2 regions of the Kitasatospora sp. NPDC040550 genome follow, and region 2 is predicted to be linked to the other one. Evidence: riboswitches for the same ligand, from Rfam matches in the RefSeq annotation. Region 2 holds a riboswitch; the other holds the start of a gene.
The links. Region 2 has a riboswitch for magnesium ahead of ACZ58X_RS29745 (NRAMP family divalent metal transporter). Riboswitches for the same ligand answer to the same signal wherever they lie in the genome.
Positions count from the first base shown of each region.

Region 1: it holds a riboswitch for magnesium, as region 2 does, so the genes downstream of both, ACZ58X_RS03040 (NRAMP family divalent metal transporter) here and ACZ58X_RS29745 (NRAMP family divalent metal transporter) in region 2, are expected to answer to the same signal.

Region 1 covers NZ_JBVIWC010000002.1:48,076-54,789, reverse strand. Annotated here, with positions in the region: gene ACZ58X_RS03050 (FdhF/YdeP family oxidoreductase) at 1-2,181, shown strand, start outside; gene ACZ58X_RS03045 (YhgE/Pip domain-containing protein) at 2,188-3,513, opposite strand; M-box (ykoK) riboswitch at 3,686-3,863, shown strand; gene ACZ58X_RS03040 (NRAMP family divalent metal transporter) at 4,222-5,871, shown strand; gene ACZ58X_RS03035 (hypothetical protein) at 6,023-6,271, shown strand; gene ACZ58X_RS03030 (winged helix-turn-helix domain-containing protein) at 6,339-6,714, shown strand, end outside.
Region 2 covers NZ_JBVIWC010000023.1:139,709-146,422, forward strand. Annotated here, with positions in the region: gene ACZ58X_RS29730 (Rv1733c family protein) at 1-335, shown strand, start outside; gene ACZ58X_RS29735 (YoaK family protein) at 423-1,100, opposite strand; gene ACZ58X_RS29740 (MgtC/SapB family protein) at 1,158-1,892, opposite strand; gene ACZ58X_RS29745 (NRAMP family divalent metal transporter) at 2,029-3,714, opposite strand; M-box (ykoK) riboswitch at 4,080-4,256, opposite strand; gene ACZ58X_RS29750 (ABC transporter ATP-binding protein) at 4,425-5,195, shown strand; gene ACZ58X_RS29755 (FtsX-like permease family protein) at 5,192-6,714, shown strand, end outside.

The DNA.
Region 1 (6,714 bases), on a different contig from region 2:
TTCCTGGCCCGCGAGGGGGCGTACCTGGACGGCCCGCGGGCGGTCATGCGGATGAACCACGAGAGCGGTGGCTTCGACTGCCCGGGCTGCGCCTGGCCGGACGACACCAAGGGCCTGCACCTGGACATCTGCGAGAACGGCATCAAGCACGTCACCTGGGAGATGACCCGCAAGCGGGTCGGCCGGGAGTTCTTCGCCGCGCACTCGGTGACCGAGCTGTCCGAGTGGAGCGACTTCGCCCTGGAGGACCAGGGCCGGCTGACCGAGCCGATGGTGTACGACCCGGACACCGACCACTACCTGCCGATCAGCTGGAAGGAGGCGTTCGCCCTGGTCGGCCGCACCCTGCGGGGGCTGGACGACCCGAACCGGGCGGCGTTCTACACCTCCGGCCGGCTCGGCAACGAGGCGACGTTCCTCTACCAGCTGATGGCCCGCGAGCTGGGCACCAACAACCTCCCCGACTGCTCCAACATGTGCCACGAGGCCAGCGGACGGGCCCTCCAGGCGGCGCTGGGCACCGGGAAGGGGACGGTCGACCTCAAGGACTGGGAGGTCACCGACGCGCTGTTCATCCTGGGCGTCAACGCGGCCTCCAACGCGCCCCGGATGCTCACCTCGCTCGCCGAGGCCTTCAAGCGCGGCGCGCAGATCGTGCACGTCAACCCGCTGGTCGAGGCGGCGGCGACCCGGACGATCATCCCGCACGACTTCACCGACATGGCGCTGAACCGGGCGACCCGCACCAGCACGCTCAACCTCCAGCCGCGGATCGGCGGCGACATGGCGCTGCTGCGCGGCATGGCGAAGGCGCTCCTGGAGCAGTCGGCGGCCGACGACGGGGCGCTGGACCGGCTGTTCATCGAGCGGCACACCAGCGGCTTCGCGGCCTACCGGCGCGTCTGCGAGCAGACGCCCTGGGCGGAGCTGGAGCGCCAGAGCGGGCTGGGCCGGACGGAGATCCTCAAGGCGGCGCGGGTCTACCGCGAGGCCGACCGCTCGATCTTCAGCTGGTGCCTGGGCGTCACCCAGCACGAGCACGGGGTGGACACCGTGCGGGAGATCGTCAACCTGCTGCTGCTGCGCGGCAACCTGGGCCGGGAGGGGGCCGGGCCCTCGCCGGTTCGCGGGCACAGCAACGTCCAGGGCAACCGCACCTGCGGGATCGACCACCGGCCGGCCGACGCCTTCCTGGACCGGCTCGGCGCGGTCTGCCGGATCGACCCGCCGCGCGCCCACGGCCTGGACACGGTCGGGACGATCGAGGCGATGCGGCGCGGCGAGGTGACCGTCTTCGTCGGCATGGGCGGCAACTTCGCGCTCGCCGCCCCGGATTCCCCCTACACCTACCAGGCGCTGCGCGCCTGCGAGTTGACCGTCCAGGTGAGCACCAAGCTGAACCGCAGCCACCTGGTGCACGGCCGCCGGGCACTGATCCTGCCGTGCCTGGGCCGGACCGAGAAGGACCACCAGCGCGCCGGGGTGCAGTCCACCTCGGTCGAGGACTCGATGAGCATGGTGCACCTGTCGGTCGGCATGAAGCGCCCGGCCTCACCGCACCTGCTCTCCGAGCCCGCGATCGTCGCCGGGATGGCCCGCGCGGCCCTGCCGGACAGCCCCACCCCGTGGGAGTGGTACATCGAGGACTACGACCGGATCCGCGACACCATGGCCGAAGTACTGGACGGCTTCGAGGACTTCAACCGCCGGGTACGGCTGCCGCTGGGCTTCCGGATCAAGCAGCCCGCGCGCGAGCTGGTCTTCCTCACCCCCTCCGGCAAGGCCGAGTTCTCCGCCGCCGCGCTGCCCGACGTCGTCCCCGCGCCGGGCACCCTGGCGCTCGGCACGATGCGCTCGCACGACCAGTGGAACACCACCATCTACTCGGACGACGACCGCTACCGGGGCGTGAAGAACCTGCGCACCCTGGTCTTCCTCAACCCGGACGACATGCGCGAGCGCGGCATCGCCGAGTTCGACCCGGTGGACATCACCAGCACCGCCCGGGACGGCTCCACCCGCTCGGTGCACGGCTACCTGGCCGTCCCGTACGACATCCCGCGCGGCTGCGCGGCCGGGTACATGCCGGAGCTGAACGTGCTGTGCGCGATCGGCGACCACAGCACCCAGAGCGACCAGCCGATCATGAAGCACCTCAAGGTGACCGTCACCAAGGCCTAGGAGCAGCTACTCCGAGGGCTGGGGCGTCCAGCGGTGCAGGCCCTTGCGGTCGTAGTAGCGGGTCATCCCGAAGCCGAAGGCCAGGGCCAGCGCCACCCCGATGGCGATCATGACCCAGCCGCGGGCCAGCCCGGCGTCCGAGCGGGCGTCGAAGAAGAGGATCGCCCGGATGCCGTCGCTCAGCTGCCGCATCGGCTCGAAGACGGCCAGGAAGCGGTAGAAGCCGGGCACCGCCTGGAGCGGGACGGTCGCCCCGGAGGACGGCAGGGCGAGCGCGATGAACACGAACATGGACACCAGCTGCCCGATCCCGCCGAACGCGGCGTTGATCGCCTGCACGCCGAGGCCGACGGCGAGGCTGGCACAGTAGGCGAACACCCACAGCAGCGCCTGGTGCGGGGCGTCCATGCCGAGGATCCCGGCCGTGCAGAGCAGCACCAGGGAGGTGGTGACCAGCATGATCCCGGCGGTCATCAGCATCTTGAGCAGCAGGGTCTGGGTGCGGCTGATCGGGACGGTCGGGCGGCGGGTGTGCCAGGGGCCGATCTCGCTGTCGCTGTAGCCGAGCGCGGTGTCGACGCCGTTGTGGATGATGTTGCCGCCGATGAAGCCGGTCAGCACGGCGAGCAGAGTGAAGTAGAAGGCGCTCAGGCCGAGGCCGCTGTGACTGCCGATCGGGTGGCCGACCTGGGTGGTGACGGCGAACGGGTCGGCGAGCAGCAGTCGGGCGGTGGCACCGGTGTCCGGGCCCTGGGCGCCCGGGCCGCTCTGGGCCGGTACGGCGGCCAGCAGCCGCTGACCGGCCGCGACCGAGGCCTGGTGGGCGGCGTTCTGGGCGATCTGGGCGGCGATCGAGGAGCCGAGGCTGCCCAGGCCGGGGTTGGTGAGGACGGTGAGGGTGGGCCGGTGGGTGGCCCCGCCGGTGGCGAGCGCGGTGACGGCGGCGGTGAAGTCGGCGGGGACGAGCAGCACGCCGTAGACCTTGCCGGCGGCGAGCAGGTCGCGGGCGCCCGCGTCGTCGGTCTGGCGCCAGCGGACGGTGTCGTCCGGGGTCCCGGCCACCACGGCGCGGGTCAGCTGGGTGCCGAGGTTGACCGGCTGGCCGGGCGGCGGCGGGGCCTGGTCGGCGTTCACCAGGGCGATCGGCACCCGGTGCAGGTGCCCGGTCGGGTTGACGATGCCGCCCAGGTAGAGCAGCGAGAGCAGCGCGGCCACCAGGGCGCACAGGACGCCGGGGAAGAGCCAGAGCTTCGGGCGCCGGGCGAGCGCCAGCGCCCTCGCCCGCCGGGGAGCCCCCGGAGGTCCTGCGGTCTGGGAGCCTGCGGTCGCCATGCCACCCCTCAGCTGCGTGTGCGGGTACGGATCCGGCGGGAAGTCGTTCCGTCGTCACGTGGCGCTCAAACCCGCGCCACCCGGACGGACGTCACGCCTGGCGAAAGGTAAAGGTTCTACCAAGTACGCAAGTATCGCGCTCCCGCCGGTCTATGCTTCTGGAGGTTTGAAGAAGGCACCTCGTTCGGTGAGGCTTCTTCACGGACACAGGCCACTGATCCGACGACGTCGAGAGACGCCCAGGGTTAGGACAGATCTTCCCGACCTAAGGGTTGATCCGAAGTGGCTTCCGGCCCGAGCGGGTCGGACACGCCGTGGAGTGCCAAAGCTCTGACGAGTTGGGGTGAACCGGTGGCCGCTCCGCGCGCCGGTGAACTCCTTGCCGCGTCGATGACACGCACCACGGGGTGCGTCGACCGGGAGGAGGCGAGAGACATGGATTGCAGTAGTCCGGGCCACAGTAGCCCCTGCCCCCGCCTGTCCTCGTACACCTCCGGCATGCGGTAACAACCTTCCCTGCGCGTCCGTCTGACGGTACGTCAGCACCGCACCTGACGACACGTCCGCACCGCTCACCCCGCACGCGGCTGTGCCGTGCCCGCCCGGGCACGCCCCGCCGCGGGCCGGTGCGCCGTGCCCGCACGCAGGGGAGTCACTGCCGCGCGCCCCCATCACCCCGCCTGCCCCGGGGTCCACGGGAGGAACGTCATGACCACCAACGCCACACTCAACTCCACGATCCCGCAGCCGCGTTCGGCCGTCCTGGACGACGCCCACGTCGGCGACATCAAGGGTGCGCTCGGCACCATCAGGCTCGACGACGACGCACCGCGCCAGGGCCTGTCGGCGAGACTCAAGACCCTGCTGGCGATCGTCGGCCCCGGCCTGATCGTGATGGTCGGCGACAACGACGCCGGTGCCTTCTCCACCTACGGCCAGGCCGGCCAGAACTACGGCACCCAGCTGCTGTGGACGCTGGCCCTGCTGATCCCCGTCCTCTACGTCAACCAGGAGATGGTGCTGCGCCTGGGCGCGGTCACCGGCGTCGGCCACGCCCGGCTGATCCTGGAGCGGTTCGGCAAGTTCTGGGGCGCGTTCAGCGTCATCGACCTGTTCCTGCTCAACGCGCTGACCCTGGTCACCGAGTTCATCGGCGTCACGCTGGCGGCCGGCTACCTGGGCCTGCCCAAGGTCGCCTCGGTGGTGCTGGCGGCGGCGATCATCATCGCCTCGGCCTTCACCGGCTCCTTCCAGCGCTTCGAGCGGGTCGCGGTGACCCTGTGCATAGGCTCGCTGCTGCTGGTGCCGATCTACTTCATGGTCCACCCGAAGACCTCGCAGCTGGCCCACGACTTCGTGGTGCCGCAGATGCCGGGCGGCGCGGGTGAGTTGGCCGCGGTCATGCTGGTGATCATCTCGATCGTCGGCACCACCGTCGCCCCCTGGCAGCTGTTCTTCCAGCAGTCGTACGTCATCGACAAGCGGATCACCCCCCGCTTCATGAAGTACGAGAAGGCCGACCTCTGGATCGGCATCGCGATCGTGATCATCGGCGCCGCCGCCATGATGGGCTTCACCGCCGCCGCCTTCGCCGGCACCGACGGCTTCGGCCAGTTCTCCGACGCCGGGGCCGTCGCCCAGGGCATCGCGGACAAGGCCGGCCACCTGGCGGGCGTGCTGTTCGCCATCGCCCTGCTGGACGCCTCGATCATCGGCGCCTTCGCCGTCTCGCTCTCCACCGCCTACGCCATCGGCGACGTCCTCGGCATCAAGCACTCCCTGCACCGCGGGGTCAAGGGCGCCAAGGGCTTCTACGCCGTCTACGCCGGCCTGGTGATCGCCGCGGCCGCCATCACCCTGCTGTCCACCGGGTACATGCAGGGCCTGATGACCCAGTTCGTCCAGGTGCTGGCCGGGGTGCTGCTGCCCTCCGCCACCGTCTTCCTGCTGCTGCTCTGCAACGACAAGGCCGTGCTCGGCCCCTGGGTGAACGGTCCCAGGACCAACGCCTTCACCGCCGCCGTGGTCGGCGTGCTGGTCACGCTGTCGCTGATCCTCACCGCGGCCGTCGTCTGGCCGGACATCAGCTCGGACGCGATCCTGCGGATCATGGCCGGCTGCGGAGTGGCGGGCGTCCTGGTCGCCGGGTACTCCTTCCTCTCCGGCCGTCGCGGCACCAAGGAGGACCCCATCGACCGCACCGGCCGGGAGGACTGGCGGATGCCCCCGCTGGAGACCCTGGAGAAGCCGGTGATGTCCACCGCCCGCAAGGTCGGCATGGGTGCCCTGCGCGCCTACCTGCTGGTCGCGATGGTGATGGTGATCGTCAAGATCGTCCAGACCGCCCTGAACCACTGACGCCGAACCACTGACGCCGAACCACTGACCCGGCCGCCGGGGCGGCACCCTCGCCGGCCCCACTGGCTCCGCCGCCTGAGTTTTACCTCAATTCCCGCGCCCATCAGCGCAGTTGTTCACATTCATCGTCCTGTCACGGAGGTGACCAGCCATGTCCATCGTTGCCGCGTTCCGGCCCGCCCTTCCCTCCTCCGACCCCGGCCGACTGCGCGCCGCCCTCGCCGCGGTGGGCCGACGGCTGGCCGCCGGCCCGCTCGACAACACCGTCCTGCGCGCCGTCGGCACCCGGGCCCCGAGCCTGCCGAACGACCGGCCCGCCCGGCTGCGGGCCGGCTGGCACTCCGTCACCGGCCCGGACGGGACGACCCGCCTGGAAGCCTCCTGGCACCCCGGCCGCTGACCGGCCCCTTCCCTTCCCTCCCCGCCTCGTACCTCTCCGGCTTCGACCCGACGAAGGAGCATCCGCCATGGCCGTGCGCTACCGCAGGCTCGACGCCATCTTCTCGGACCACAGCGCCTCCGCCCTGCGGCCCGTCCCCACCGCACCGCCCGCCCTCAGCCCGGACCCCGGCCTGGTGGTCGACCCCGAGCAGCGCACCGTCACCGTCGACGGCCAGCAACTCGCCCTGCCGTACCTGGAGTTCGAACTGCTCGCCCACCTGGTCGGCAACCCGCTGCGGGTGCACTCCCGCCGCCAGCTGATGGAATCCGTCTGGGGCCGGCCGGCCACCGGCGACACCCGCACCATCGCCACCCACATCGCCCGGATCCGCCGCAAGCTCGGCCCCGGCCACCGGGAGGCGATCGCCACCGTCCGGCAGATCGGCTACAAGTACGACCCCC
Region 2 (6,714 bases):
GGATCGAGGTCGAGGCCGCCTGGACCTACCCCGGGGCCACCCCGCACACCGGCACCGTCGAGGCCTCCGGCGCACCCACGGTCGGCGGCGTCGTCCAGGTCTGGGTCGACCCGGACGGCAACGCCACCGATCCCCCGCTCGACCGCGCCGCCCTCGCCGTCTCCGCGGCCTGCACCGGCGCCGGCGCGCTGCTCGCCCTCTCGGCCCTGATCGCCCTCGCCCTGCGGCTGCGCCTGAGCACGCTCAACCGCCGGGCCGAGGCCGGCTGGACCGCCGAGTGGGCCCGGCTGGAGCCGCTCTGGAGCGGCCGCGCCGGGCACCGCCGGGAGGAGTGAAGGGGCCCGTCCTCGAACGCCACCCTCCGCTCGGGGGGCTGAGCAGCAGGGGCCGGAACCAGGCCGTCCGGCGGAGCTGCCCCGCCGTCAGCGGCGCGCCGTCCAGGCCGGGGCCGGGACGGGCCTGGCGGCGTGGTGGGTGAGGACGGCGACCGCGACCAGCAGGGCGAGCGCCAGGCCCAGTGCGACCGGGACGGCGGCGTGCAGGACCAGTGCCGCGCCGAGGAGGGCGCCGGCGAACATCCACACCGTCGAGGCGAGCCGCCGCGGTCCGGCGCGGTCCGCGGCGAGGGCGGTGATGGTCATGGTGAGCACGGTGGTGGTGAGATCGGGGACCTTGAGCGAGCGGACCACCGCGTTCTGGCCGCCCATGGCGAGGGCGAGCAGCCCGATCAGGGTGTAGCGAGCGGGTCCGGAGCCGTGGCCGATCCAGGCCGCCCAGGCGGTGCTCGCGGCGACGAGCACCGCCTGGGCGGCGACGGCGGCGGTCAGCAGGTGCCCCCGGTGGCCGGGCAGGTGCCGGGCCAGGTGGCCGCCGGCCAGGGCGCCGAGCACGAAGGCGGCCAGGGCGGCCGACGAGGCGGTGGCGGACAGGCCGGGGGCGCCGGCCAGGGCGAAGCCGAGGAAGACCACGTTGCCGGTCATGTTGGCGACGAAGACGTGTCCGAGCTCCAGGTAGCTGACCGCGTCCACCACCCCGGTGACCAGGGTCAGCACCAGCAGCATCGGCACCAACGGCCCGTGCTCGGGGTCGGCTCTCAGCATCGGACGGCCTCCGGAGGGTGCGCGTGACGGTCCCTCCGTTCTACTACCTCGGCGTGCTCAGGCGAGCGCAGGACTGCCCGGGTCCTCCGACTCGTCGTCCAGGTGCCAGTGCAGGTCCCGGACGCCCGGCTCCAGCGAGAGCCGGCTGACGACCTGCTCCAGCGCGGGGGCCACCTGGCCGCTGATCGCCACGGTGGCCCGCAGGCTGGTGGCGTCGCCCTGCTCGGTGCGGCGGGCGCGCAGGCCGGTCGGGGCGAGGCCGGAGGCGGTCAGCGCCTGGAGCAGCAGGGCACGGATGTGGGTCTCGGACGTGCGGTCGCACTCGACGTGGACGGTGGCCCGGGAGGTGGCGTCCGGGTCGCTGCCGGACTGCGGGGAGCGGTCGAGCAGCCGGCCGGCCGGGCGCAGCACCAGGTGGACGGCGAGCACCGCGAAGGTGCCGAGGGCGGCGAGCTGCAGCTTGCCGGAGGCGGCCAGCACCCCGACCGCGGCCGAACACCACAGCGTGGCGGCGGTGTTGAGGCCGCGCACGCCGGCCCCGTCGCGCAGGATCACGCCACCGCCGAGGAAGCCGATGCCGGAGACCACGTAAGAGGCGACCCGGGTGGGGCTGCCGGTGTCGCCGACCGCCTCGCTGTACAGGACGAACAGGGTGGCGCCGGCGGCGACCAGGGCATTGGTCCGCAGTCCGGCCATCCGGGCCCGCCACTGGCGCTCGATGCCGATCAGCGCGCCGCAGGCGACGCCGGTGGCGAGCCGGACCAGGAACTCGACGGTGGTCAGGGTGTGCACGACGGCACCTCCTCCAAAGGATTCACGGGAAGCAGGGGCAGCAGGGGGGACACAGGCCGGGGGAACGGGGGCAAAGGGAACGGACGGGTGGCGAGCCGCTGCCCGCCACCCGTCCGTACGGGCTCCGCTCGGCGGCTCAGTGGTTGAGCGCGGTCTGGACGACCTTGATGATGACCATGACCATCGCGATCAGCAGGTAGGCGCGCAGGGCGCCCATGCCGACCTTGCGGGCGGTGGACATCACCGGCTGGCTCAGCGTCTCCAGCGGGGGCATCCGCCAGTCCTCCCGGCCGGTGCGGTCGATCGGGTCCTCCTTGGTGCCGGTGCGGCCGGCGGTGAAGAAGTAGCCGGCGACCAGGACCCCGACCACGCCGCAGCTGCCCATGATCCACAGGATCGCGTCCGAGCTGATGTCCGGCCAGACCACCGAGGCGGTGAGGATCAGCGAGAGCATCACCAGCACGCCGACCACCGTGGAGGTGAAGGCGTTGGTCCGGGGCCCGTTGGCCCAGGGGCCGAGCACGGCCTTGTCGTTGCAGAGCAGCAGCAGGAAGACGGTGGCGGAGGGCAGCAGCACCCCGGCCAGCACCTGGACGAACTGGGTGATCAGGCCCTGGGTGTAGCCGTTGGACAGCAGGGTGATCGTCGCGGCGACGGCCACCAGGCCGGCGTAGACGGCGTAGAAGCCCTTGGCGCCCTTGACCCCGCGGTGCAGGGAGTGCTTGATGCCGAAGACGTCGCCGATGGCGTAGGCGGTGGAGAGCGAGACGGCGAAGGCGCCGATGATCGAGGCGTCCAGCAGGGCGATGGCGAACAGCACGCCCGCCAGGTGGCCGGCCTTGTCCTCGATGCCCTTGGCGACGGCGGCCGTGTCGGAGAACTGGCCGAAGCCGTCGGTGCCGGCGAAGGCCGCCGCCGTGAGGCCGATCAGTGCGGCGGCGCCGATGATCACGATCGCGATGCCGATCCACAGGTCGACCTTCTCGTACGTCATGAAACGCGGGGTGATCCGCTTGTCGATGACGTACGACTGCTGGAAGAACAGCTGCCAGGGGGCGACGGTGGTGCCGACGATCGAGATGATGACCATCATGACGGCCGCGAGCTGGCCGGCGCCGCCGGGCATCTGCGGCGTCACGAAGTCGTGGGCCAGCTGCGAGGTCTTCGGGTGGACCATGAAGTAGATCGGGACCAGGAGCAGCGAGCCGACGCAGAGCGTGATGGCGACCCGCTCGAAGCGCTGGAAGGAGCCGGTGAAGGCCGAGGCGATGATGATCGCCGCCGCCAGGACGACGGAGAGGACCTTGGGCAGGCCCAGGTACCCGGCCGCCATGGTGACGCCGATGAACTCGGTGACCAGGGTGAGGGCGTTGAGCAGGAAGAGGTCGATGACGCTGAACGCGCCCCAGAACTTGCCGAACCGCTCCAGGATCAGCCGGGCGTGGCCGACGCCGGTGACGGCGCCCAGGCGCAGCACCATCTCCTGGTTGACGTACAGCACCGGGACGAGCAGGAGCAGCGTCCACAGCAGCTGGGTGCCGTAGTTCTGGCCGGCCTGGCCGTAGGTGGAGAAGGCACCGGCGTCGTTGTCGCCGACCATCACGATCAGGCCGGGGCCGACGATCGCCAGCAGGGTCTTGAGCCGGGCGGAGAGTCCGTGGCGGGGGGTGGTGTCGTCGAGCCGGATGGTGCCGAGCGCGCCCTTGATGTCGCCGACGTGGGCGTCGTCCAGTACGGCGGACTTGGCGGCGGCGGGCGCGGCGGAGCCGGTGGGAGCGGTGGGGACCGTGGGAACCTTCGGGTCCAGCATCAGGTTGGTCATGGCGAGGCCTCCCTCCCCCTACCTTGAGGGGGCGTCAGGGGGCACGCAGCGGCGAACTTCCCTGCGGGCGCACGGCATCCACGCCGTACGGCGACGCTGAGCGGCGGCGGCCGTGCGGGCACGATGATGCTGACGACGCGTCAGTCGGCTTGCGTCCGGGCACGGTTGAGCGCAGGACGAAGCTTCGGGTGAACGCGCAGGGAAGGTTGTTACCGCGTGCCGGAGGTGTTCGAGAGCATGCGGAGGTAGGGGCTACTGTGGCCCGGACTATCGCAGTCCATGTCTCTCGCCTCCTCCCGGTCGGGGGCGCACCGTCTGTGCGCCGCATCACGACACGGCAAGGAGCACACCGGTCTTCGAGGACCGGTACACCCCAACTCGTCAGAGCTTTGGCACTCCACGGCGTGTCCAGCCGGATCGGCCGGAAGCCACTTGGGGTCAACCCTTAACTCGGGAAGACCTGTCCTGAACCTGGGCGTCTCTCGACGTCGTCGGGTCAGTGGCCTGTGTCCGTGAAGACGCCTCACCGAACGAGGTGCCTTTTCAAACCTCCCAAAGCATAGACCCGCCGCGGCGACCCCGAGTCACCTTTTCGGCTGATCTTCGACAGCTTTGTAGAACCTTGACCAAGCCCGTGGCGACTTGCTCATCCTCTACCGGCATATATAGTTCACCGACATATACAGCTGAACAGCTCACGAGGGGGAACCATGTCCCACATCGATCCGAGCCGACCCGCGCCCGTCCTGCAGCTGGCCGGGGTCTCCCGGGTGCACGGCCGCGGCGCCGCCGAGGTGCACGCCCTGCGCGAGGTCGACCTGACCGTCCACGCCGGCGAGTTCGTCGCCGTGATGGGGCCCTCCGGCTCAGGCAAGTCGACCCTGCTCACCCTGGCCGGCGGGCTGGACCTGCCCAGTGGCGGCGAGGTGCTGGTCGAGGGCGTGGCCCTCGGCGGCCTCGGCCGGGGCAAGCTCGCCGACCTGCGGCGCCGCTCCGTCGGCTACGTCTTCCAGGACTACAACCTGATCCCGGCGCTCACCGCCGCCGAGAACATCGCCCTGCCGCGCGAACTCGACGGCGTCTCCGGACGCACCGCCCGCCGGGAGGCCCTCGCCGCCCTGGAGGAACTGGGCATCGCCGAACTCGCCGACCGCTTCCCCGACGACATGTCCGGCGGACAGCAGCAGCGCGTCGCCATCGCCCGCGCCCTGATCGGCGAACGCCGCCTCGTCCTCGCGGACGAACCCACGGGGGCGCTCGACTCCGCCACCGGTGACGCCGTGCTCGCCGTGCTGCGCGCCCGCTGCGACGCCGGCGCCGCCGCCATGATGGTCACCCACGAGGCCTCGCACGCCAGTTGGGCCGACCGGGTGGTCCACCTGCGGGACGGTGCGGTCGCCTCGGAGAGCGTCGGACGCCGCTCCGGCAACTGCCAGGCCGCCGTCCACCGCTCGCACTCCGTCGGCGAGGTGGCCCGATGAGGTTCGGAGCGTGGAAGCTCGCGCTGCGGATCGCCCGGCGCGACGCCCTGCGGGCCAAGGGGCGCAGCGCCCTGATCGTGGCCATGATCGCCCTGCCCGTGCTCGGCGTCACCGGCGCCGACGTGGTCCACCGCAGCGGGCAGCTGTCCCCCGCCGAACGGGTCGAGCGGGTGGTGGGCGGCGCGGACGCGCTGGTCACCGCGCTCAGCCCGGGCCAGAGCGTCGAACAGGCCCCGGTCGCCGAGGACGGCGCGTTCGCCGTCCAGCCGCGCCCCGGGCAACAGCCCACCCCCGAGCAGCTCAAGGGCGCCACCGCCGACCCGACCGCCCTGGTCGGCGCGCTGCTGCCACCCGGCAGCGCGCTCACCCCGGTCCGGACCGGTCCGGAGACCGGCGCGAGCTCGCCCGAGGGCCTGGTCCGCACCCTCACCGCCGAGGCCGACCTGGGCGACCCGGTCTGGCGCGGCCGGGTCGACGTGGTCAAGGGCCGCGCACCCGGCGCACCGCACGAACTCGCCGTCACCCAGGCCTTCCTGGACCACTCCGGGCTCCGGCTCGGCAGCGACACCACCGTCCAGGGACTGGAGCGGACCACCTTCCGCATCACCGGCCTGGTGGAGCACCCGGACGACCTCGGGCGGGTCGAACTCATAGCCCGGCCGGGCGAGTTGCTCGACCAGCTGGCCGCCGCAGCGGAACCCGGACAGCCCGCCCCCGAGCAGGGCCGCACCAACCACAGCTCCTGGCTGGTGCACCTCCCGGGCGGGGCCACCCTCGACTGGGCCACCGTCCAGTCGTTCAACGCCCACGGCTACACCCTCACCGCACGCGCCGTCGCACTCGACCCGCCGCCGTACGGCGCCGTCCCCTACTACCGGGACTCCGCCGTCTACCGCGACCCCGCCGGCGGCAACAGCACCAAGGTCGTGGTCGCCACCGTCACCGGCATGGGGCTGCTGGAGGTCGCCCTGCTCGCCGGGCCCGCCTTCGCCGTCGGCGCCCGCCGCTCCCGCCGCCAGCTCGCGCTGCTCGGCGCCGCGGGCGGCCGGCGCACCCACATCGGCGCGGTCGTGCTCGGCGGCGGCCTGGTGCTCGGCCTGGCCGGGGCGGCCCTCGGCGTGGCCGTCGGCACCGGACTGGTCGCCGCCCTGCGGTCGGTGATCGAGGAGGTCGGCGGCGCCCGCTTCGGCCACTTCGCCCTCCCCCCGGTGGACCTACTCGCCATCGCCGGGATCGGCGTGATCACCGCCCTGCTCGCGGCCGCACTGCCGGCCTGGCAGGCCGCCCGGCGCAGCGTCACCGCCGGCCTCACCGGACGGGACACCGTCCGGGCGCCCAACCGCCTGGTCACCGTGCTCGGCGTGGCGCTGCTCCTCGGCGGCGGCGCGATCGCGATGTACGGCGCTGGCGCCGTCCAGCACGGCTCGCCCGTGGTCAGCACCTACGACGCCCGCACCCTCACCGTGCTGCTCGGCTCGGTCTGCGCCGAACTCGGACTGCTCGCCTGCACACCCCTCCT